DNA from 3 places in the Vibrio sp. R10-SG3-ISO10 genome. Region 2 is predicted to be linked to each of the others. Evidence: predicted binding sites of a transcription regulator. Region 2 holds the regulator's gene; each other region holds the start of a gene.
What was found. The regulator CRP, encoded in region 2, controls carbon source genes, mostly activating them, when cyclic AMP is high. The targets are predictions, from matches to a motif close to TGTGANNNNNNTCACA.

Region 1 (7,623 bases), on a different contig from region 2:
GAAAATATCCAACATAGGCATTAGTCCACCTGGACGTAGCTTGCGTCTAGGCTCGTTGACAAAACTTTCGAACAAGGTCTGAAAACGTTGCTGATAAAACTGGGTGCGTCGAATAGAAGCGTTTCTTAACCATTGTTTTGGTTCATTATTTTGACCAGCAAGATAGCAAATGCCTTTCGATGAATCTTGGTTTGATGCTATCGCCCAACGATCTCTCCACCAACCCATATGGACGATGTCTACTTTGTTGATGGCGTTGTTTTCATTCCACTCTTTATCTTCTTCAACATACATAAGGTCGATATTTTGACGCAGAATGCGTGGCAGACAGACACTGAGCGCTGCAGAACGCAAAACAGGGTCTTGCGGCAAGTAGATTGAAACTTGGCGCTCATCCTGGCACAAATCAAGCACGTGTAAGAAATGCGCATACGAAGTGTAAGGCGGGCGAATTAAAGCGCCTTTAGATGGATAGTTGAAAACGGTGAGATTACCCATTGGATCTTCGACATTTCCCCTCGCCAATATGGTTTGGTACTGCTGATCAATTCGTTCTCTCAGTATCGGCGATGGGGTAGGGGCTGGCATGTTCGCTTCGGAAGAGTGTTGTTTTGAGACGAAACGGGCTGGGTACTGATATGGGTCATGATCAACATCACCGCTAGGCTCTTCCGCTGCTGAATAATTAACATGCTGACAAAGTATGTAACCACTATGGGCTTCACCTGTTGCCATCCACAACACACCATTATTACTTTTCGGCTGTAGAGGGACGTAAAAAGAAGCCAGTTCATAACTTGCAGCATGATTCACCCAGCGCGCATCAAACATAGCGAGCTTACGTCGGCATCGGCTCGCAATATGATCGAGGTGATCATAAAACGTCTTTGGATTGATTTCTAATTTACGGCAGATCTCGCGTACTGAGTAGCCCATAAAAAGCAAACCAAGGAGGTTTTCTTGGAATTGAAGTTTTTTGTTTGCCCCAGACCATTTGTCGACAAAGGTAGATTGGCAACATTTACAGCGATATCGTTGGCGATCACCGCTATAGCCAAAAGCATGGTAGAGGTGTTTGTGGGTATGAACCGATAAGCCAAAATTGTCGCATTCGTCGTTGCGACAAGCAGGAAGGCCATCACTGTGGAGTTGACGAAGTCGATGAAGCTCGTTGAGAACTTCTTGGTTGTTAAGTAAGGGGGGGAAAGCGCCACATTCCCGGCATACCATCGCAGGTCGCTTAGGGTTAGCATGCTGCACAACGTAACGATGTGCATCACTCAATCCAAAGTTGTCACACGCCAATGTTTTACAAAAGTTGAGCTGTAACCCGTTTGCTTCCTTTGGCAGTTGGCCGGCTGTCACTATCTCCCCCTCGGGATTATTCGGGCCACCAAACTAGGTTTGGTGGCGAAAAGAATGAATTAGATGTTGATTGCAGTTTCTAGAGCTACTTTCATCATGTCGTTGAATGACTTTTGACGCTCTTCAGAGCTAAGCTTCTCACCGCGGATGATGTGATCAGACACTGTTAGGATAGTTAGAGCTTTCGCGCCAAGGTCTGCTGCAACGCCATAGATGCCTGCTGCTTCCATATCTACACCTAGGATGCCAAGCTTTTCCATTTTCTCGAAGATGTCTGCTTCTGGAGTGTAGAAAAGATCTGCAGAGAATACGTTACCAACTTTTACTGGTACTTCTTGAGTACGCGCTTGGTTAACAGCTTCTTCTAGAAGGCCGAAATCAGCGATAGCAGCGAAGTCGTGATCGTTAAAACGAATACGGTTTACTTTAGAGTCAGTTGACGCACCCATACCGATAACAACGTCCATCAGTTTTACGTCGTCACGTACTGCACCACAGCTACCTACACGAATCACGTTTTTAACACCGTATTCAGCGATTAGCTCGTGAACATAGATGCAGCATGAAGGAATACCCATACCGTGACCCATAACAGACACTTTCTTACCTTTGTAAGTACCTGTGTAACCGAACATGTTGCGAACATCACATACTTGCTTAACGTCATCAAGGAATGTTTCCGCGATGTATTTAGCGCGTAGTGGGTCGCCTGGCATCAGTACTGTTTCAGCGAAATCACCTGGTTGTGCATTAATGTGTGGGGTTGCCATAGTTATTACTCCAAAAATTATTAGTAATTCGAACTGCTGATTACTAATTATGTTGATTTTGAAAAATCTGTTGAGGCAATACTAGCTATATCTGCCCTTGCTCCGTGAGAAGTATGTCACAAAAGGGGGGTAATTGATGCTTTTAGTCTCCATTGATAACTAAATGTGTTGAAAGTGAATGAGCAATCGATTTGTAAAAACGTTTGCTTCATTCAGTGAACCAAAATGTGGTTAATCACGTAGGTTAAATACACATTGTACAAACATTTATTTTGTACAGTATTTGGGAATTGTGCTAAAACTTATACAAGAAATGTTTTTGTACAGCTTGGCTAGACAAAGGAGTCCATGATGAATCAGCAGCAGATAAAAATAGGTATCAGTTCTTGTGTTTTAGGTGAGCGTGTTCGATTTGATTCAGGACACAAAATTAGTAAGTTTGTCACCAAGGAGCTTTCTCCATATTTCGAATTTGTCCCTGTTTGCCCTGAAGTGGGTTCTGGAATGCCTGTTCCTAGGCCAACCATACGATTGATGTCCAATGAGGATAGAATTGCTTTGGTGGAAACGAAAGATCCTACCAAAGAGCATACGCAGGCTGTCGTTGATTACTCGAAGAACAAAGTTGTAGAGCTTGAGCGAGAAGAATTGTGTGGTTACATCGTCTGCGCTAAATCCCCAACGTGCGGAATGGAGCGCGTTAAAGTCTACAAAAAGAACAGCGCAGAGAATGTAGGGGTAGGCTTGTACACCAATGAGCTGATGAAAGCCATGCCTTGGCTGCCGATAGAGGAAGATGGTCGACTCAACGATCCGGTTTTGAAAGAGAACTTTATTACTCGTATTTACACACTCAGAGACTTTTATGATTCTGTCGGTGATGAACCTACTCGTGGGAAGATCGTTGCGTTTCACTCTCGCTACAAATTGACCTTAATGGCTCATCACCCCGCTTCATACAAAGAGCTTGGTAAGCTCGTGGCAAATGTTAAAGATTACGACATTGAAGAGTTCTACAAGCTATACAGAGTCGCTTTGATGGCAGCGGTTTCACACAGAGCAAGTAGGAAAAACAATACCAATGTATTAATGCATCTTCAGGGGTATTTTAAGCGAGAGCTCAGCAAGTCACAGAAAAAAGAGCTGAGACAAGTCATAGAGGACTATAGAGTGGGGCTTCTTCCCTTGCTTGCACCATTAACACTAATTAAGCACTATTTAGCGGATCATCCAGATGCTTATTTGGAAGACCAAGCTTTTCTGCAACCTCACCCACAGGAGTTACGTTTAAGATATGGGCTATGAGAAAAAACTGTACGCGATTCGCGAGATCTCTGAGATTACTGGGGTTAAGCCGGTAACCTTACGCGCGTGGCAGCGACGTTACAGCCTAGTGCAACCTCAACGAACTGAAAAAGGTCATCGCTTGTATACCGATGAACACATCGCCTTAATAGGAGAGATACAAGGTTGGCTGAGTAAAGGAGTTCCGATTGGCAAAGTAAAAGACGTACTAGAGTCCACTGAACCAAACAAAGGCGAGCAGTATCTAGCGAGTGAGCAGTTGGATGAAGTGAGTGCTTTCTTACAGGCATTAGCGGATTTGAACAAAGGAAAAGCGGATTCGATCGTCAGTACTGTTTTTAAAGAGTACCCCCTGGGTGTGGTGCAAAAGCAGTTTGTGAAGCCGACAGAGAAAGCACTGTCTGTGGTTAGAATCGGCTTGCGTGCCTTGCAAAAGGGGTTGATGGAGTCTATTTTTGTTGCTCGGCTTAACGCAATTATTGAAGCAGAGAACAAAGCCGCTAAGTCCGGGAAATGCTTGTTTATTAATTACGATAGCGTTAACGACATACATGCACGTCTTTGGGCGTTGCATTTATCAGAGTCAGGCAAAAACCTAGTCATCATAGATGGAATCGAAGATTTGTCTGGCCTAGTTGAACACGAAGGGCTGAATGCGTACGACACCGTTGCTATTTATAGCTCGCGTCCTTTGACAACTGGACAAATCGCTATTGTTGGAAAGATAAAGTCATCATTTTCAGGACAGGTTGTCCTTTCAGACTTAATAGAAAAGTAAGGTCTGAATATGAAGATAGTCTGGCTGCGAAGAGATTTACGTGTCGAAGACAATACCGCTTTGAGCGAAGCGTGTTCAAGTGGAGAGCCTGTTGTTGCTCTGTATATTGCAACGCCGAAAACTTGGCAGGAACACTCACTTGCCCCGATTCAGGCTGATTTAATCTATCGTCGACTGTTGGCACTGCAAAGCGATCTGAGTAAGAAAAACATCCCCCTCTATTATGCTCAAACGGATTCTTTTAAAGATGCTGCGAGAGTGGTAGCTGAAGTTGCCGTGAAAGAAGGTGCGAGCGGCGTCTATTTCAACAAAGAGTATGAACTCAATGAACGCAGCAGAGACGAGTTACTGTCCGAGCTTCTCGTTACGGAGGGGATTGAATGTAACAGCTATGATGATAAGTGCATTCTCAAGCCCGGCAGCGTGGTTAACAAGCAAGGTGACTACTTTAAGGTATTTACGCCGTTTAAACGCGCCTACTTGGCAGCGATGTATCGTCAACCAGTCGTTGTCACAAAGCTAAATCCCCAGAAGATAAGAGGTAAGCTGACATCAAATGGTGTGACAGAGTTTTCGAGCCAGTGTGATTTTGACTACCCAAGAAAATCGAGTGAAAGATACGCGGTAGAGACTGAGCAGATAATTCAAGCGCTAAGAAAATTCGATAGTGACAAGGTTAATAGTTATCACTCCAATCGTGATTTTCCTGCGATTGAAGGCACAAGTACTCTTTCTCCTTATTTAGCGATTGGAGCGCTCTCTGTCAGACAATGCATGGCAAGGCTCATGTACCAGCAACCCCTCCCTTTAAGTGGTGGACGTGAGGTTTGGCAAAGTGAATTGATTTGGCGTGAGTTTTATCAGCATTTAGCTTACTTTGAACCAAAATTGTCGCAAGGTAAGAGCTTTACTTCGTGGGGAGACCATTTAGTCTGGCTTAATCCTACAGAGGCTATCGATGCGTGGAAAAAGGGTTTAACAGGTTATCCGATTGTCGACGCGGCAATGCGTCAGCTTAACCAAACAGGTTGGATGCATAACCGCTTGAGAATGATAGTGGCGAGCTTTCTAGTTAAAGATCTTCACGCTGATTGGCGTGTTGGTGAACACTATTTTATTTCCAAACTCGTAGATGGGGACTATGCCGCCAATAACGGTGGTTGGCAGTGGTGTGCGTCGACGGGCTGTGATGGGCAACCATACTTTCGTATTTTTAATCCTACGACACAGGGAGAGCGCTTTGACCCTGATGGCGCTTTTATTCGGCGTTGGATTCCCGAGCTAATGAACGTGCCAGACAAGTACATCCATCAACCTCATAAGTGGGGTAATGCTAAAGATCTGTCATATCCAGAACCGATAGTTGATCATAAGACCGAAAGAGAGATAACCTTAAGCCTCTATAAAGAAGCCAAGGAAGTATAAATGGTGCGTAAGTTTCTCGCATTCTTGTGTTGTGTCAGCTCGCCTCTTTTTGCTGCGACGTATGAGTTACCCGTAGAGGGCAGTAGTATCGTGGGGCGAACTCAGTACCATCAGGTACAAGAAGGGGAGACGCTCGCCAATATTGCCAAGCAATACGATGTCGGTTTCTTGTCGTTGATGGCTGCCAATAAAGGGATCGACCCGTTTTTGCCTAAGGCGGATTATGTTTTAACGATTCCAACTCAAATAATATTGCCGAACGTAGATCGCGAGGGGATCGTGATTAATCTAGCGGAACTTCGACTTTACTATTTTGAGCCAGAGTCTAACAAAGTGCATATATTTCCGGTTGGTATAGGGCGAGTAGGACGAGATACGCCTGAAATGGAAACCTCTATTAGCCAAAAACGTCCAAATCCGACTTGGACTCCTCCTGCTTCAATTCGCAAAGACTATTTAGCCAAAGGGATTGAATTACCGGCAGTGGTACCCGCTGGTCCAGAAAACCCTCTGGGTGAATATGCTCTGCGATTAGCGCATGGTGCAGGTGATTATCTTATTCACGGGACTAACAAAGACTTCGGCATCGGCCTTCGGGTGAGTTCGGGTTGTATTCGAATGGAGCCAAAAGATATCGAGTGGCTATTCCCTCAAGTTAAGCTTGGAGACAAAGTCACTGTGATAAACGAGCCTATAAAGGTTGCACTAGAACCAGATCGTAGTGTGTTCCTAGAAGCACATGAGCCATTGACACGCAGTGACGGCGTAAAGAAAGCGCTTGAGATACCCCAAGAGCTTAGTTGGTGGTTAGAGGAATTTGAACAATCGGATGTGAAAGCGAGAGCTGCTATATTGGCGCAAAATGGCGTGCCAGTCGAAATAGTCGCCCCGACACTGATAAACTAAAGAAAAAAGAAAGGGTCTGCATGCAGACCCTTTCTTTTAAAAGACGAGATTACTTAGTGTAAGACTGAGCAATGTTGTCGATACGTTCGTTTGCACGTGCTGCTTCTTCTTGTGCTGCCATTGCAGAGTCACCAGACTTACGTACTTCAGATTGTAGCGCTTGAACGTCTTGGCTGAGCTGGCTTACTTGATTGCTTAGCTCATCCATTTTCGCCGTTGTCGCTTCGTCTGGACCAGATGCACAACCCGCTAGTAGAAGAACAGAAGATGCTGCAGCTGCGATCAACATTTTGTTCATGAGAGAACTCCTTGCATAAATAAGTATCAAAAATATGTCCTATACCTTTTTATCGTATAGTGACGTCAATCAGTGTAGCCCTAATTTTACGCTTGCTAAAGCCAGCAAAAGTCAAAAAAACCCAAGAATTTAAGTAATTATCAAATTAGGTGAGCTACGTCTCATTGGTAAGAGCAATAGATGCAAGAGACATAGAACTGACATTTAGAGTAAAAGTACGGGTAAAAGAATATTTTCTGTGATCTCTATCCTCTCAGAGTGAATCCAGTTATCATAGCCTGTTTTTGAATAATTCGTGTTGTACTAAGCTTTTTGAGCTGTGATGACAACGCTGTGTGACCAATTGGAGAATACTTTGCACTTTAAAGATTTAGGTTTAGACAATCGCTTACTTAAGAACTTGAAGCACTTTGACTTTAAGAAGGCGACAGAAATTCAGCAACGTGCGATACCTGTCGCGATTGCTGGCAAAGATCTGTTGGCTTCTTCAAAGACAGGTTCTGGTAAGACGCTAGCTTTTGTATTGCCTATGCTACACAAGTCGCTAAAAAACAAAGCATTCTCTGCAAAGGATCCGCGTGCTGTTATTCTTGCCCCGACACGTGAGCTTGCGAAGCAAGTGTATGGTGAGCTGCGCTCAATGTTAGGTGGACTATCATACGATGCGACGTTGATTGTTGGTGGTGAAAACTTTAATGATCAAGTGAAAGCGCTGCGCCGTTACCCTAAGTTTATTGTCGCAACACCTGGACGTTTAGCCGATCACCTTGAGCATC
Region 2 (7,623 bases):
CAAGAGGTGATTGGTCAAGTGCATGAAAACACCAAACCTGCTTTACGCCTGTTGGAAAAAGAAGGTTTCACTTGTCGTAACTACGTCGACATCTTTGATGGCGGCCCAACGGTTGAGTGTGATGTACGCAATATCGAGTCAGTTCGTCACTCATTCAGAGCGAAAGTCACTATCGCGGAACACACCAGTTCTCAAGACTACTTGATCTCAAACACGTCGTTTGAAGACTTCCGCGCAACTGCGGCGAAAGCGGCTTACGATCAGGCTTCAGAGTCAGTGATTTTGTCTCCTGAAGTGGCGAATGCCCTCAAAGTTAACGAAGGCGAATTCGTTCGCATGTTGGCTCAATAGAGCTTTGTATTAAGGAAAATGTGAAGGAACAAGCTATGACACATTGGATTGCTGGCGAATGGGTTGCAGGTCAAGGTGAGTCGATGAACTCACAAAGCCCATACAACAACGAAGTTATCTGGCAAGGCGACAGCGCAACACCGCAGCAAGTTGAGCAAGCGGTATCAGCGGCACGCAGTGCATTCGTTGGCTGGAAAAAATTAAGCTTTGCTGAGCGTGAAGCGATCGTTCTCGCTTTTGCTGAAAAGGTAAAAGAGAACAGCGAACAAATCGCAGAAATCATCGCCAAAGAAACCGGTAAGCCAATTTGGGAAACTCGTACTGAAGCAGCGGCAATGGCAGGTAAGATTGCGATTTCAATTCGAGCTTACCATGACCGTACTGGTGAAGCTCAGCGTGAAGCCGCAGGTAACCAAATCGTCCTTCGTCATCGCCCATTAGGCGTCATGGCGGTGTTTGGCCCATATAACTTCCCAGGACACCTACCAAACGGTCACATCGTACCTGCGCTACTGGCAGGTAATACCGTGGTATTTAAGCCGTCAGAGCAAACGCCGCTAACCGGTGAGTTTGCCATGAAACTGTGGGATCAAGTTGGTCTGCCGAAAGGGGTGATCAACCTAGTGCAAGGTGCTAAAGAAACCGGTATTGCGTTGGCTGATTCTAAAGGCTTAGATGGCGTGCTATTCACAGGTAGCGCGAATACAGGTCATATCCTGCATAAGCAGTTTGCTGGTCAACCGGGTAAGATGCTCGCGCTAGAAATGGGTGGCAACAACCCAATGGTGATCTCTGAAAATTACGGAGAGTTGGACGCGACCGTCTACACAATCATTCAATCTGCGTTTATCAGTGCGGGTCAACGTTGTACTTGTGCACGCCGTTTGTATGTTCCAGTTGGTGATAAAGGTGACTTACTGGTCAACAAGCTAGTGGAAGCAACCAATAAGATTCGTGTCGATCAGCCATTTGCTGAGCCAGCACCATTTATGGGCCCGCAGATCTCTAAAGCGGCTGCTGACTTTATTCTTGCTGCTCAAGCAAATCTACAAAAGCTAGGTGGCGAGAGCTTAATTGAAGCTAAAGCCGGAGAAGCTGCATTTGTAACACCGGGCATTATTGATGTCACAGCAATTGCTGAGCTGCCAGATGAAGAGTACTTCGGCCCACTACTGCAAGTGGTGCGTTATCAAGGTCTAGAGAAAGCGGTTGAGTTAGCCAACGACACTCGCTTTGGTCTATCCGCAGGCTTAGTTTCTACTGACGATGGTGAGTGGGAATACTTTGTCGACCATATTCGTGCTGGTATCGTAAACCGCAACCGCCAGTTAACTGGTGCAAGCGGTGATGCGCCATTTGGTGGCCCGGGCGCGTCAGGTAACTTACGCCCAAGTGCTTACTACGCAGCAGATTACTGTGCTTACCCTATGGCTTCGATGGAAGGAGGAGAAACACTTCTTCCTGCAACGCTAAGCCCAGGTGTTGAACTATAAAAAACGATAAATTTTAGGGAATTCCCTTCTCGCCTCCCCGAGCCGGGAGGCATTTGAAACGTCACAGGCTGAAGGCTATCTGATCAAACTTTCTGGACACATTTGGTTAGATGGCCTTTTTTATAATTAAACAGATAACTACTCATACTCCATTTACGTAAACCACCCCTACAAGGAGGCGTTATGACGCCAGATGTTTTATTCCAACAGTTATGGAATGACTATATTCAACGCTTATGTCCCTCTGCTGAACAAGTCCACCAACTTCTGCAAGAAGACGAAGCGCTGATCAATGACCACATTGCTCTGCGCACTTTCAATGTAGAACCTCTGGGCATTGCGACCCTTGCACAACCATTCTTAGACGTAGGCTACAAGCCATGCGGTGACTATGTGTTTGAAAGCAAAAAGCTTGTTGCCAAGCATTATGAGCACCCAGACCCAAAACAGCCAAAAGTGTTCATCAGTGAATTGAAGGTTGAAGAGTGTTCTGCCGAGCTACAAGCTATTGTCGCTAAGCTTGTCGAGCAATTGGACACCAGTAAGCTAAAAGGTCATGAGTTCTTGTGTGGCGGTCGTTTGTGGGACATTAGCTTTGCTGACTTCCAGACGTTAGCGAAAGAAAGTGAGTACGCTTCTTGGCTGGCAGCACATGGTTATGGCGCCAACCACTTTACGGTTAGCGTCAATCAGCTTAACGCTTTTGAAGAAGTGAAAGGTGTCAATGATCACCTACGCGATTCCGGCTTTACCATCAATGAGTTTGGTGGCGAAGTGAAGGGGTCTCCTGATGTGCTGCTAGAGCAATCTTCAACGATGGCGGATAAAGTAGCGGTAACCTTCACTGAAGGCACAGAGATTATCCCTGGCGGTTTCTACGAGTTTGCTAAGCGCTACCCAATGAGCAACGGTGAACTTTATCCAGGGTTTGTTGCAGCTTCTGCTGATAAGATCTTCGAGAGTACTAACGGGTAGAGAGTAGATGCGAGATTCGGGCTTCGCCCTGCGAGAGTCGAGATCGGACTTCGTCCTTCGAGAGGTGGGAGCTAGTAGTGAGGCGATAGGGCCTTATGTCTACAAGGTGTTGACAGAACGAGTCCTTAATCAGTCATAATTTTCTCGATTCTCGATTCTCGATTCTCGATTCTCGATTCTCGATTCTCGATTCTCGATTCTCGATTCTCGATTCTCGATTCTCGATTCTCGATTCTCGATAAAAAAGCCACCAATGTCTCCATTGGTGGCTTTTAAAATTTTAGCGGTTAATCGAAATTAACGAGTACCGTAAACCACGATAGTTTTACCGTGTGCAGAAATTAGGTTCTGCTCTTCTAGCATCTTCAAGATACGACCTACTGTCTCACGAGAACAGCCAACGATTTGACCGATTTCTTGACGAGTGATCTTAATCTGCATGCCATCTGGGTGAGTCATCGCATCTGGTTGCTTCGCTAGGTTTAGTAGCGTTTGAGCAATACGGCCAGTTACGTCTAGGAATGCTAGGTCACCTACTTTTTGGCTAGTCACTTGTAGGCGGCTTGCCATTTGCGCAGATAAGCGCATTAGGATGTCTGGGTTCACTTGGATAAGCTGACGGAATTTCTTAAATGAGATTTCCGCAACTTCACAAGGAGATTTAGCACGAACCCATGCTGTACGCTCTTGGTCTTCTTCGAATAGACCAAGTTCACCGATAAAGTCACCTTGGTTTAGGTAAGAAAGGATCATTTCCTTACCTTCTTCGTCTTTAATAAGAACCGCTACTGAGCCTTTTACGATGTAGTACAAAGTTTCAGCTTTCTCGCCCGCGTGAATTAGCGTGCTTTTTGAAGGGTACTTATGAATATGACAATGTGAAAGAAACCACTCTAATGTTGGGTCGGTTTGAGGTTTACCTAGAACCATAATATCTCACTTCCTCTGCAGGGTACGCTTGCCGCTTTCCATATTTTAGCTAAGCCTTAATCAAGACCTACTAGGATAAGAGCACTTTACAAATGCTGCAAGCCAACTTGTGTTTCGGTAAGAAATAGTATCCTTTTTCGAAAACGATTTCTTGATTTTAATCGGGTACAACTGGGGTTTTAGTACGCAAAACTGTGCACATGATCACGGTATGAAAAGTAATCGTGTTCTAGCTGTGGGTATTAACCAATTTTGCCCGTTTCGATGAGCTGTTGAAGTATCGGTTTAACGATTAGCTCCATGGCAAAACTCATCTTACCGCCAGGGACAACAATCGTGTTATGACGCGACATAAATGCCCCATCTATCATTGCCAGTAGATATGGGTAATCTACGTTTTTAATGCCTCGTAATCGGATAACAACAAAACTCTCATCTAAACTCGGAATGCCTTTGGCGTTAAGCGGGTTAGATGTGTCGACGGTAGGGACACGTTGAAAGTTAATATGAGTACGAGAAAACTGCGGGGTAATGTAGTTCAAATAGTCATCCATGGAGCGGACGATAGAGTCCATCACCGCTTCACGCGAGTGACCACGATCGCGAGTATCGCGAACGAATTTCTGAATCCACTCTAGGTTAACGATAGGCACCATGCCAATTAGAAAATCAACATGCTGTGATACGTTAACCTCGCCATCGACAACACCGCCATGCAGACCTTCATAAAACAGGACGTCGGAGTTTTCTGGCAGATCTTGCCAAGGTGTAAAGGTGCCTGGCATTTGGTTGTATGGAACCGCTTCATCGAACGTATGCAGGTAACGACGGATTTGACCGACGCCCTCTTGACCGTACTTGCGGAAGAACTCTTCAAGTCCATTGAAGTCGTTCGCCTGAGGGCCAAAGTAACTGATATGGCGACCCTGCTCACGTGCCTTTCGGATTTCGACATCCATTTCAGGGCGCGTAAAGCGGTGGAAGCTATCGCCTTCAACCCAGGCGGGTTTGACGTCCATCATATTGAACATCTTGCGGAAAGCTTCAGAAGTCGTTGTGGTACCAGCTCCAGAGGAACCAGTGACCGCAATAATCGGGTGTTTTGCTGACATGACAAACCTTGTCGTAATCTAATCCTTTAAACGAAAACCACTATAGCACGCTTTAGTGGTCAGTCACTGTATGCGATGCGTTAAAGTACTAAAACTTTCGTTTGAGTTGAATATCGACGGTCTCGTGCAGTTCAGAGAAGACAACAACGGCTTCCCCTGACTCCAACTGGGTACGTATCTGGTCGATTTTGTCTTGCAGCGAGACCTCGATATCCCCGTAGTCTGTCCCTTCACGCAGGACAAACTCACGAATGAGATTTTCTAGTGTCGTAGGTTCGATTTGTTGCCATGGAACGATCATAAATACCTCTTTATTTTATGATTTAGGCCAAGGTGATTGGCTACGCGGAGAGAGCCAAACTTTCATAGTATGCGGGTAGTGCCTCTTCGAGCCAAAACCTCGGCTTTAACGCACTGCCGGTCACAAAACCAACATGCCCACCTTGTTCAAACAGTCGGTAGTCAATGTTATCTGGCAAGACATATTTCGGAATCACAGCGTCAGTCATGAACGGATCATCTTTCGCATGGATGATCTGTGTGGGTAGGGTGATCTCTTTCAAGCGATGAATGCCCGAGCAGCGCTGATAATAGTCTTCCGCGTCCTTGAAGCCATGCAGTGGGGCGGTGATTAGGTCATCAAACTCGTACAGTTTAGTCACGCGTTTGATGTTTTGATAGCTCAATCCAAGCTCTCCTTTCAGCAGTTGATGCTTTTGCAGTGCGCTTTTCTTCAATGATGACAGGAGATAGTTTTTATACAGCTTGGAAAAGCCTTGTTCGATGCGCTCAGAGCAGGCAGACAGGTCGAGTGGCGCAGACACTATAGTGGCGGCATCAAGCAATGGATCTTGATTGTACTTGGCGAGGTAGTTGGCCAGCATATTGCCGCCAAGAGAAATTCCTACCGCGACTTTAGTTTGGTGCGGAAACAGCGAATCAAGATGTTCAAGGAAGAAGCGGGCATCTTCCACTTCACCTGAGTGATAGGCGCGAGCAAGTTTGTTGGGTTTACCGCTACAGCCACGAAAATGCATCATCACTGACAGCCAGCCTTGCTTTGCAAAAGCGTCCATTAAACCATTAGCATACGGGCTGTAGAAACATCCTTCCAAACCGTGGAACAAAACAAAAATCGGCTTGCTTTTGGCTGACTTGCCATTGATATCTTCACTCCAAGCGATATCGAGGAAGTCTCCATCCGGAGTATCTAAAGTTTGCCAGATTGGTTCAAACAGGGCTTTTTTGCGAATAAAGCGCGGAGCAAGCGTTTGTAGGTGTGGGTTGGCTAATCCTTTAGCGGCAACAAAATGAGTCATAACGGTTCCAAAGCTTAGGGCTTATAGATTGGCGATATCATCGATAGGTTCAGCAAAAGCCTCATACAGCTGCTCACCGCCTAATTGGCGGCAGTAACGTAAAGTAAGGGGCTCAGCGTGATTCACTGTAAGTTCAATACTGTTGATACAATCGACCAGATCAGATTGCTGCTGCTTTTCTAATTGCAGCTCAAATTGCAGTGATTCACGATACAAGGTATCTGGGAGGTGGAGCTTGAGTTTTCGTCTTAGCTCGCGGTAACTGTGCAGTAAGGCTTCTGAGCGCCCAAGGCATTCTTCAACCTTGTGCCAGTCCTGCTCTTGAAAGCAGACCTGCTGCTCATCAAGCCATTTAAGCAACAGGAGTAGGTTAACGTTACCTTTGAAATGATTTTGTAGATGGAGGCACGCCTCTTTTACTTCTCGCACACTGTAGTACTGCAAGCTAAATTGCCACAACCGTTCCAGTGTTAAAGAAATAGCGACGTGCTTTGAACTCATTGGCTATTGAACTCCTGCTCCATATTCTCTAGCTCTTCTTGTAGAGCCATCCATTCCATTTCGACATCTTCTAGCTCACTTTTGCTATTGGCCTGAATAGCTAACACTTCGTTAAGTTTAGCTTTATTTTCGGCATCATAAAGTGAGTTATCTGATAATTGCGTTTCTGCTTCCGCAAGTTTAACGCCCAACTTATCCATTTTTTCTTCAAGTTTTGTCAGGTTTTTGCGAATTGGTGCCGTTTGCTTACGGAACTCGGCTTCACGACGTTTTTGATCTTTCTTTGCCGCCGCGCTATTCACAGAGCTCTTTTCAGGTTGCTGAGCTTGAGCCTCTCGACGATCGGCTTTTTGTTGTTCCGTCAACCACTTGTAGTAATCAGCTAGGTCGCCATCAAATGGTGCAACTTGGCGGTCATGTACAAGATACAAGTCATCTGTGGTTGCACGTAACAAGTAGCGGTCGTGCGAAACAATCACCATGGCACCTTCAAAGGTTTGCAGAGCCATCGTGAGCGCTTGACGCATATCCAGGTCAAGGTGGTTAGTTGGTTCATCGAGAAGCAACAGATTAGGCTTTTGCCATACGATTAAAGCCAGTACTAAGCGTGCTTTCTCACCACCAGAAAATGGTGCGACTTTTTCTAGCGCTTTTTCGCCTTGGAAGCCAAAGCTGCCTAGGTAGTTACGCAGTTCAAGCTCGTTCTTATCTGGGGCGATTTGCATCATATGCTGCAGTGGCGTTTCTTCAGGGTGCAGCGTTTCCAACTGGTGCTGGGCAAAATAGCCAATTTTGACGCCTTGCGAGTAGGTTAGATCGCCGCCTTGAGGAATGAGCTCACGCGAGAGTAATTTGATGAGCGTTGATTTACCCGCACCATTGCGACCTAGCAGGCCAATGCGACTACCAGGGACTAGGTTAAGGCGAATCTTTTCTAAAATC
Region 3 (7,623 bases), on a different contig from region 2:
AGTACCTAAATCTTCGCCAATCACACTACATTGATAGCGATGCGACTCTAACGCCAGAATCGCTAGCATATCTTCCACTGGGTAGTAGATGTAAGCGCCTTTAGTTGCGTTTTCACCTTTAGGAATCCACCATAAACGTAGCAGGCCTAACACATGGTCAATACGCAGTGCGCCACAGTGCTTCATGTTCGCGCGCAGAAGCTTGATGTATGCATCATACCCAGTCGCTTGCAGCACTTGTGGATTCAACGGAGGTAGTCCCCAGTTTTGACCAAGTGGTCCAAGGACATCTGGTGGAGCACCGATGCTTGCATCCATGATTAGGTTGCCATCATCCGCCCAAGTTTCTGAGCCTGAATCCGCCACACCCACAGCCAAGTCGCGGTATAAGCCCACTGACATGCCTTTTTCTTCAGCCAAAGCTTGCGCTTCTTTAATCTGAGTATCGGCAACCCACTGTAGGTACATGTAAAGATGAACTTGATCTTGGTTTTGTTCAATGAAGCTTTGCACCGCACTGTTTTCAAACTTACGGTACTCTTCAGGGAATACAGGCCAGCCCCAAACATTAGAATCTTCAGCGTGCAGTTTAGCGTGAAGCGCATCAAACGCCGCTTGATGAACTAAGCTCTCGCCACCCTCTTCAACAAAGGCTAAGAAAGTTTGCGCTCGCTCTGAATTTTTATCTAAGTGACGTTTCTTAAACTCAGTAAATAGCTGAGGCAAGACACTCATTTTCAGATCAGAGACTTCGGTGTAGTTCACCCAGTGTGATTCGCGTGCTTTTTGCAGACGTTGTTGGAACTCTGCACTGCCCACTTTTTGCTGCGCTTCAATGCTTAGCGCAAACTCAGGTACAGAACTAACGTCAATATACATGATGTTTAGCCAGCGGCGTGACGACGGGCTGTATGGGCTCGCCCCTTCTGGGTTTGCCGGGAACAATGAATGAATTGGGTTTAAGCCAACAAAATCACCACCGCGTGATGCGATATCGGCAACCAGCTGTTTAAGGTCACCAAAATCACCAATACCCCAGTTGTGCTGAGTGCGAAGAGTGTAAAGCTGAACACTTGGCCCCCACATTTTCTTGCCGTTTAAGATGCCATCTTGTTTGAAACACGCTTTTGGCGTCACAATCAATGTCATCTCATAAGGGGCTTTACGACGCTTACGAGTGATAGTCAGCTTGTGATAACCCCAAGCGATATCTCTCGGTAATGCAAACACTAAAGGGCCACCCTCTTTGCGCTCATCGCGTACGATTTGCGATTGAAGATAGCCTTCAAGTACCTCTCCCTGCTCAGTATCTAAGCGCCAGCTAAACTCACTTTCACGAGCACTCGCTCCTAGATTCAGCGCCACTTCGACAGGTTCACCATCGCGGACAACCAGTACTGGGTCTAGCACATCTTTCTTATGCTTTTTCTCTGCTGATTTCAGAAGAGTTTCATCATTTGTCGTGTCATAGCCTAAAGACGCAAGTAAGTGACGAATGGTTTCGTCTTCAACTTTAGCTTCATCTCCCCACGCGCTAACGTAGCTGTCGGCAATTCTCGCCATTTCAGCGACTTGTTTTAATGCGTTATCTTGTTTCATCGCTCTCTCCGAAGGACTGCTAATACCTTCAAAATGTAGGGTTGTTAATCATTATAAAAAGAGTAGAGCCAAGGCACATGGCCTTGGCTTTTTAATCAATTAGCGCTTAACAGCTTCTAATTTCCAAATGTTGTTCACGTAGTCTCTAATTGAACGGTCAGAGGTGAACTTACCAACCAAGGCGGTGTTCAATATGGCTTTCTTCGCCCAACCCGCTTGGTCTTTGTATTGTTTGCCCATATCTTCATGTGCTTGAACATAAGAAGCAAAATCAGCTAAACATAGGTATGGGTCACCACCATCTAGCAAGCTATCGAATGTTGCACGAAGTAGGCCTGGTTGACCTGGGGTGAACTCTTCGCCCGCAAGCAGGTCAAGCGATGCTTTCAGTAGAGGATCTGCGTGGTAGTAGTCGTAAGGGTTGTAACCTTGCGCTTTCACCGCTTGCACGCCTTCAACGTCTAGACCGAAGATGTAGATGTTTTCATCGCCAACTTCTTCACGAATCTCTACGTTCGCACCATCCATAGTACCGATAGTTAGTGCACCGTTTAGCGCCATCTTCATGTTACCCGTACCTGATGCTTCTTTGCCCGCTAGCGAGATTTGCTGAGAAACATCAGCCGCTGGAATGATGATTTCAGCCATGCTTACGCGGTAGTCTGGGATGAATACCACTTTCAGCTTGTTGCCAATGCGCGGATCGTTGTTGATCTTCTCAGCAACCTTGTTCACTGCGAAGATAATCTCTTTCGCTAGGTGGTAGCCTGGCGCTGCTTTCGCTGCGAAGAAACATACGCGTGGCGTACACTCAAAACCAGGTTCATTGATGATGCGGTGGTACAGAGACAAGATGTGTAGCAAGTCTAGATGCTGACGCTTGTACTCGTGCAGACGTTTGATTTGAACATCAAAGATAGCATTTGTATCTAGCTCGATGCCCATGTTCTCTTGAACCCAATCAGCTAGGCGCTGTTTGTTTTGCTTCTTAACTGCCATGAATTCCTGTTGGAACTTAGCGTCAGTTGCAAACTTAGCAATACCTTCTAACTGCTCAAGTTTTGCTGGCCACTCGCTGCCAATCTTGTCAGTGATCAGCTGAGACAGACCTGGGTTACAGAACTTCAACCAACGACGAGGCGTTACACCGTTTGTTACGTTAGTCAGTTTACCTGGGAAGATTTCGTTAAACTCAGGGAATAGGTCTTTCTTCACTAGCTCTGAGTGAAGCGCTGCTACACCGTTGACTTTGTAAGAACCGATAACACAAAGGTTAGCCATGCGAACCATGCGGTTGAAACCTTCTTGGATGATAGACAGCTTCGCTTGCTTCTCACCATCACCAGGCCACATCTTACGTACTTCTTGTAGGAAGCGGTGGTTGATTTCAAAAATGATTTCCATATGACGAGGTAGTAGACGCTGAATCAGCGACTCAGGCCACGCTTCTAGTGCTTCTGGTAGTAGCGTGTGGTTAGTGTAGGCAAAAGTATTTGCACTGATATCCCACGCTTTATCCCAAGATAGGCCTTTCTCGTCGATAAGGATGCGCATTAGCTCTGGGATAGCAATTGTTGGGTGCGTATCGTTAAGCTGAATTGTTTCTTGCTTAGGAAGATCAGCCAGCGCAAAACCTGCTTCTTCATGACGACGTAGAATGTCGCGTACCGATGCCGCCGAGTGGAAGTACTGCTGCATTAGACGCAGAGTTTTGCCTTTCTCGTGGTTATCATTCGGGTAGAGAACTTTAGTGATATTGCCCGCATCGATAAGAGCGTGCTGCGCTTCAAAGTAGTCGCCGTTGTTAAAGCTCGCTAGTGAGAATGGTGCAATTGCCTGACATTCCCAAAGACGTAGTGGGTAAACTGTATCTGACTCGTAACCCACGATTGGTAGATCCCAAGGCATTGCTTTTACGCTCATACCCGGTACCCATTTACGAACTTCTTTACCGTTCTCATGTGTTACTTCGACATGACCATAGAAGCCAATTTCTTGCGCAAGTTTAGGACGCGCGACTTCCCAAGGGTAGCCTTCAACACCGCGCCATGCGTCTGGTGCTTCTTGCTGACGACCTTCTTCGAACGATTGTTTAAACAGACCGTATTCGTAGTGTAGGCCGTAACCTACTGTTGGGTATTCTTGTGCAGCACACGAATCCATAAAACACGCTGCCAAACGACCTAGACCACCGTTACCCAGTGAAGGATCACGCTCTTCTTCAAGTAGGTCCGTTAGGTTTTGACCTAGTTCAGCCATCGCATCAGTGATTTGATCATATAGACCCATGCTGATTAGGTTGTTACCTGTTAGACGACCAATTAGGAATTCTAGAGATAAGTAGTTAACGCTTTTTGCGTTTTTGATTTTTGGATCTTGCTCAGTTTTAAGCAAGTCAAATGTTGTTAGTTCAGCAAGCGCTTTGCCCATAGCTAAGTACCACTCACGCGCTGTCGCAGTCTCTTCAGTCTTAGCGTAAGTTGCTGAAAGGTGCTTCTTCACATCAGCTTGGAAAGTCGCTTTATCAAAATTTTTCTGTTGCGTAGGTTTCATTAGAGAAATCTCACTTATTGGTTCTAATCCATCTGTGCCATATCGTGCATTGACATGAACAGCAAAACATCCTCCCACAACACGGCAATTTGGGAGGAGGACGAAGGGCGTAGAGGGCGTATTACCAAGGGCTCAGTGATCTAACTCTCATTTAAATTCAACATCGTCTGAGCTCTGGTGATAGGGATCACACCATCAACGCATTTAACCTATAACTGATGTATTAAAGATATGTGTAGAGGAACATAGTCAATTGAACAATATGCATACTCGGTCACAATAAGATTTGCTAGACGATGCAAATTACATGCTTTTTGGTGCAAGTGGGCGATCAAATCCCATTATTCACCCCACCAATAAGTGACAAGAATCACAAAAATAGGGCGTAGTTAGCATCAAAATGTGAATTACGCGAAAAACCCGCCGTCGATCAATAACTGTAGCGATTATTCTCAAGTAACATCCTTGCCAATAAGCTTAATTGCACAATATTTGCTCAATTACGTACCAAGCTGATTGGAATTACGTGATTCTCTAAATATAGGGCACGGCATAGGGACAAAAAGATGTGGATTCCTTCGAAATTAACTCGCCCGGCTCGCTTACATAATGCGATTGTCCGACCACGAGTACTAGACCTTCTTCAACAAGCTCCATTTTACAAACTGGTCTTGTTTAGATCTCCTGCTGGCTATGGAAAAACCACGATGGCCGCCCAATGGCTATCAGATAAGTCACACGTAGGCTGGTACAGTATTGATGAGAGCGATAACGATTCATTCCGCTTCATCAACTACCTGCTACAAGCGCTCAATAAAGCGACGGATGGCAGTTGCCCGAATTCACAAAAGCTAGCGGAAAAGCGTCAATTCTCGTCGCTTCACTCATTGTTTGGCGAAGTCTTCACGGAAATGTCGAACTTCCATCAAGAGTGTTACTTGGTGCTAGACGACTACCACCTAATTTCAGAAGATGAAATTCACGAAGCGATGCGCTTCTTCCTAAAACATATGCCAGATAACGTCACTTTGGTTGTAACCAGCCGAGCAGCTCCACCACTTGGCACCGCTAACCTTCGTGTTCGCGATCTGATGATCGAAATTGGCGACGAGTTACTCGCGTTTGATACGGAAGAGACCACCCGATTCTTTAACCAACGAGTCGCGGACGGCATTGACGATGCGACGGCAAGTAATCTACGCAACTATGTCGAAGGCTGGCCGTCAGCATTGCAACTTATCGCTCTGCAAGCCCAGCACCAACATAAAACCTTAGCTCAATCAGCGGAATCCTTCTCTCAGTTTAATCACGCTCATCTATGGGATTACTTGGTTGAAGAGGTGTTTGATCTTCTCGACAAAGAAACGCGTCATTTCTTACTTCAATGTTCGGTACTCGATCATTTCAATGATCAGTTGGTCTGCGAGCTGACAGAGCGTGAAGATGCCCTTAGCATGATTGAGTCACTAAACCGATTCGGCCTGTTTATTCACCCGCTAGAGGGCGAGCAAAACTGGTATCGCTTCCACAACCTGTTTGCAGAATTTCTCGCTCACGAACGTACTGCGCGTATTCCTCAACAAGAGAAACAACTGCATCAGACAGCAGCAAAAGCTTGGTTGAAACTCTCTTCACCTCACCAAGCGTTGCGTCACGCTCAAGAAGCCAATAATAGCCAACTGACAGCGGATATCTTGAGCCAGTATGGTTGGAAGATGTTTAACGGTGGTGAGTTGATCACGCTAGAAAAAGCGATCAATACCCTCACAGCAGAGCAACTTTATAGCGAGCCAAAACTCTGCATGCTGCAAGCATGGTTGGCCCAGAGCCAGCACAGATATAACGATGTCGGTGACTTATTGTCGAAAGCCGATGAGCAGATGCAGCAGCTAAACATTGTATTAAGTGCTAAAGAGCAGGGAGAGTTCAATGCTCTGCGTGCTCAGGTTGCGATTAACCAAGACGAACCAGAGAAAGCGCTCGAACTTGCTGAACTAGCACTGAGTCAAGTAGACAGTACGGTTTATCGCAGTCGCATCGTTGCAACCTCAGTGGTCGGTGAAGTTAACCACGTTCTCGGTCATCTAAGCCGCGCCCTACCTATGATGCAACAAACAGAAAAGCTGGCTCGCCAATATCAGGTCTATCATCAGGCCTTATGGGCAATGCTTCAGCAAAGTGAAATCCTCATTGCTCAAGGCTATGTTCAAGCAGCATATGAGGTACAGGATAATGCCTTCAAACTGATCGAAGAGCACCAATTACAGCAAGTGCCTCTGCATGAATTTTTGCTTCGCGTCCGAGCGCAAATTCTGTGGTGTTGGAACCGCTTAGATGAGGCAGAAGAGTGTGCCTACAAGGGTTTACATGTTCTAGGCGACCACAGTCCAAGTAAGCACTTACATAGCTACTCAATGTTGGCACGTATCGCAATTGGTCGTGGTGAACTCGATAAAGCGGGTAAGTTTATTGAGCAGATTGCTCACTTACTTAAACAGTCCACTTACCATGTTGACTGGACCGCCAACGCATCACTTTCGCTGATTCTGTTCTGGCAAGCTAGAGGCGATCTAGACTCCATTCAACAGTGGCTTGAAACCACAGTACGTCCTGAAACGGCATGCAATCACTTCACTCAACTGCAGTGGCGCAATATCGCTCGCGCGCAAATCGCTCTAGAGCAATATGCAGATGCAGGCAAAACACTTGAATTCTTACAGCAACAAGCGCAAGAAAACGAGTTGTTGACTGATACCAATCGCAACTTGATTGTTGAAGCGGTACTTGCCGTTTCTCAAGATGATGAAGAAACTGCACGTGAACACCTAAAACGCGCGTTGGAGTTAACCAATCAGACTGGTATGTTGGGTAATTTCCTCGTCGATGGCGCCAAGATTGGCCACATCTTAGAGAAACTTAACCAGAAAAGTGAACTCGGCGACTTAGAGCGCCATCGCGCACAGCAATTGCTTAAAGATATTTCGACTACCCAACGCAGCAGCTCCGTTCACTTTGATGAAGAGTTTGTTGAAAAACTAGTCAATCACCCAAATATCCCAGAGCTTGTTCGTACGAGCCCTTTAACCCAACGAGAGTGGCAGGTACTGGGGCTGATCTATTCTGGGTTTAGCAACGAGCAGATAGCTCAAGAACTCGATGTTGCAGGTACAACGATCAAAACGCATATTCGTAACCTATATCAGAAGCTCAATATTGCTAACCGCAAAGAGGCGATTAAAACCGCTGAAAACCTTCTGCAATTGATGGGTTATTAAGTGAGGATTTAAAGCACCTCTTACGTTCAAGAGGTGCTTTCCTATTGTCTACTCTATAGGGCACTTTGTGGAGCAGCTAATGACAATTCCAGAAATTGCATTCAACCACCGTAAGGCAAACAATGCGGAGTTAGAGATCTTTGAACTAGAGAGCCTCTACCAGAGAGAAGGACTACGTCACGATCCAACTGAACCT

Region 1: a site for CRP is predicted at 2,241-2,256, ahead of deoD (purine-nucleoside phosphorylase). Genes of this name have one in related genera too.
Region 3: a site for CRP is predicted at 4,512-4,527, ahead of malT (HTH-type transcriptional regulator MalT). Genes of this name have one in related genera too.

Annotation. Positions count from the first base shown of each region.
Region 1 is NZ_JCBDHG010000022.1:723,649-731,271, forward strand. It holds gene AC6R16_RS16815 (transposase) at 1-1,365, opposite strand, end outside; gene deoD (purine-nucleoside phosphorylase) at 1,425-2,135, opposite strand; gene AC6R16_RS16825 (YbgA family protein) at 2,487-3,440, shown strand; gene AC6R16_RS16830 (MerR family transcriptional regulator) at 3,430-4,218, shown strand; gene phrB (deoxyribodipyrimidine photo-lyase) at 4,228-5,643, shown strand; gene AC6R16_RS16840 (L,D-transpeptidase family protein) at 5,644-6,549, shown strand; gene AC6R16_RS16845 (Lpp/OprI family alanine-zipper lipoprotein) at 6,599-6,847, opposite strand; gene AC6R16_RS16850 (DEAD/DEAH box helicase) at 7,191-7,623, shown strand, end outside.
Region 2 is NZ_JCBDHG010000025.1:188,535-196,157, forward strand. It holds gene astA (arginine N-succinyltransferase) at 1-351, shown strand, start outside; gene astD (succinylglutamate-semialdehyde dehydrogenase) at 387-1,844, shown strand; gene AC6R16_RS21775 (DUF1338 domain-containing protein) at 2,028-2,819, shown strand; gene crp (cAMP-activated global transcriptional regulator CRP) at 3,117-3,749, opposite strand; gene AC6R16_RS21785 (phosphoribulokinase) at 3,992-4,861, opposite strand; gene AC6R16_RS21790 (YheU family protein) at 4,950-5,162, opposite strand; gene AC6R16_RS21795 (hydrolase) at 5,203-6,180, opposite strand; gene AC6R16_RS21800 (TIGR02444 family protein) at 6,202-6,681, opposite strand; gene AC6R16_RS21805 (ABC transporter ATP-binding protein) at 6,678-7,623, opposite strand, start outside.
Region 3 is NZ_JCBDHG010000022.1:508,095-515,717, reverse strand. It holds gene malQ (4-alpha-glucanotransferase) at 1-1,599, opposite strand, end outside; gene AC6R16_RS15835 (glycogen/starch/alpha-glucan phosphorylase) at 1,699-4,152, opposite strand; gene malT (HTH-type transcriptional regulator MalT) at 4,719-7,427, shown strand; gene AC6R16_RS15825 (AraC family transcriptional regulator) at 7,507-7,623, shown strand, end outside.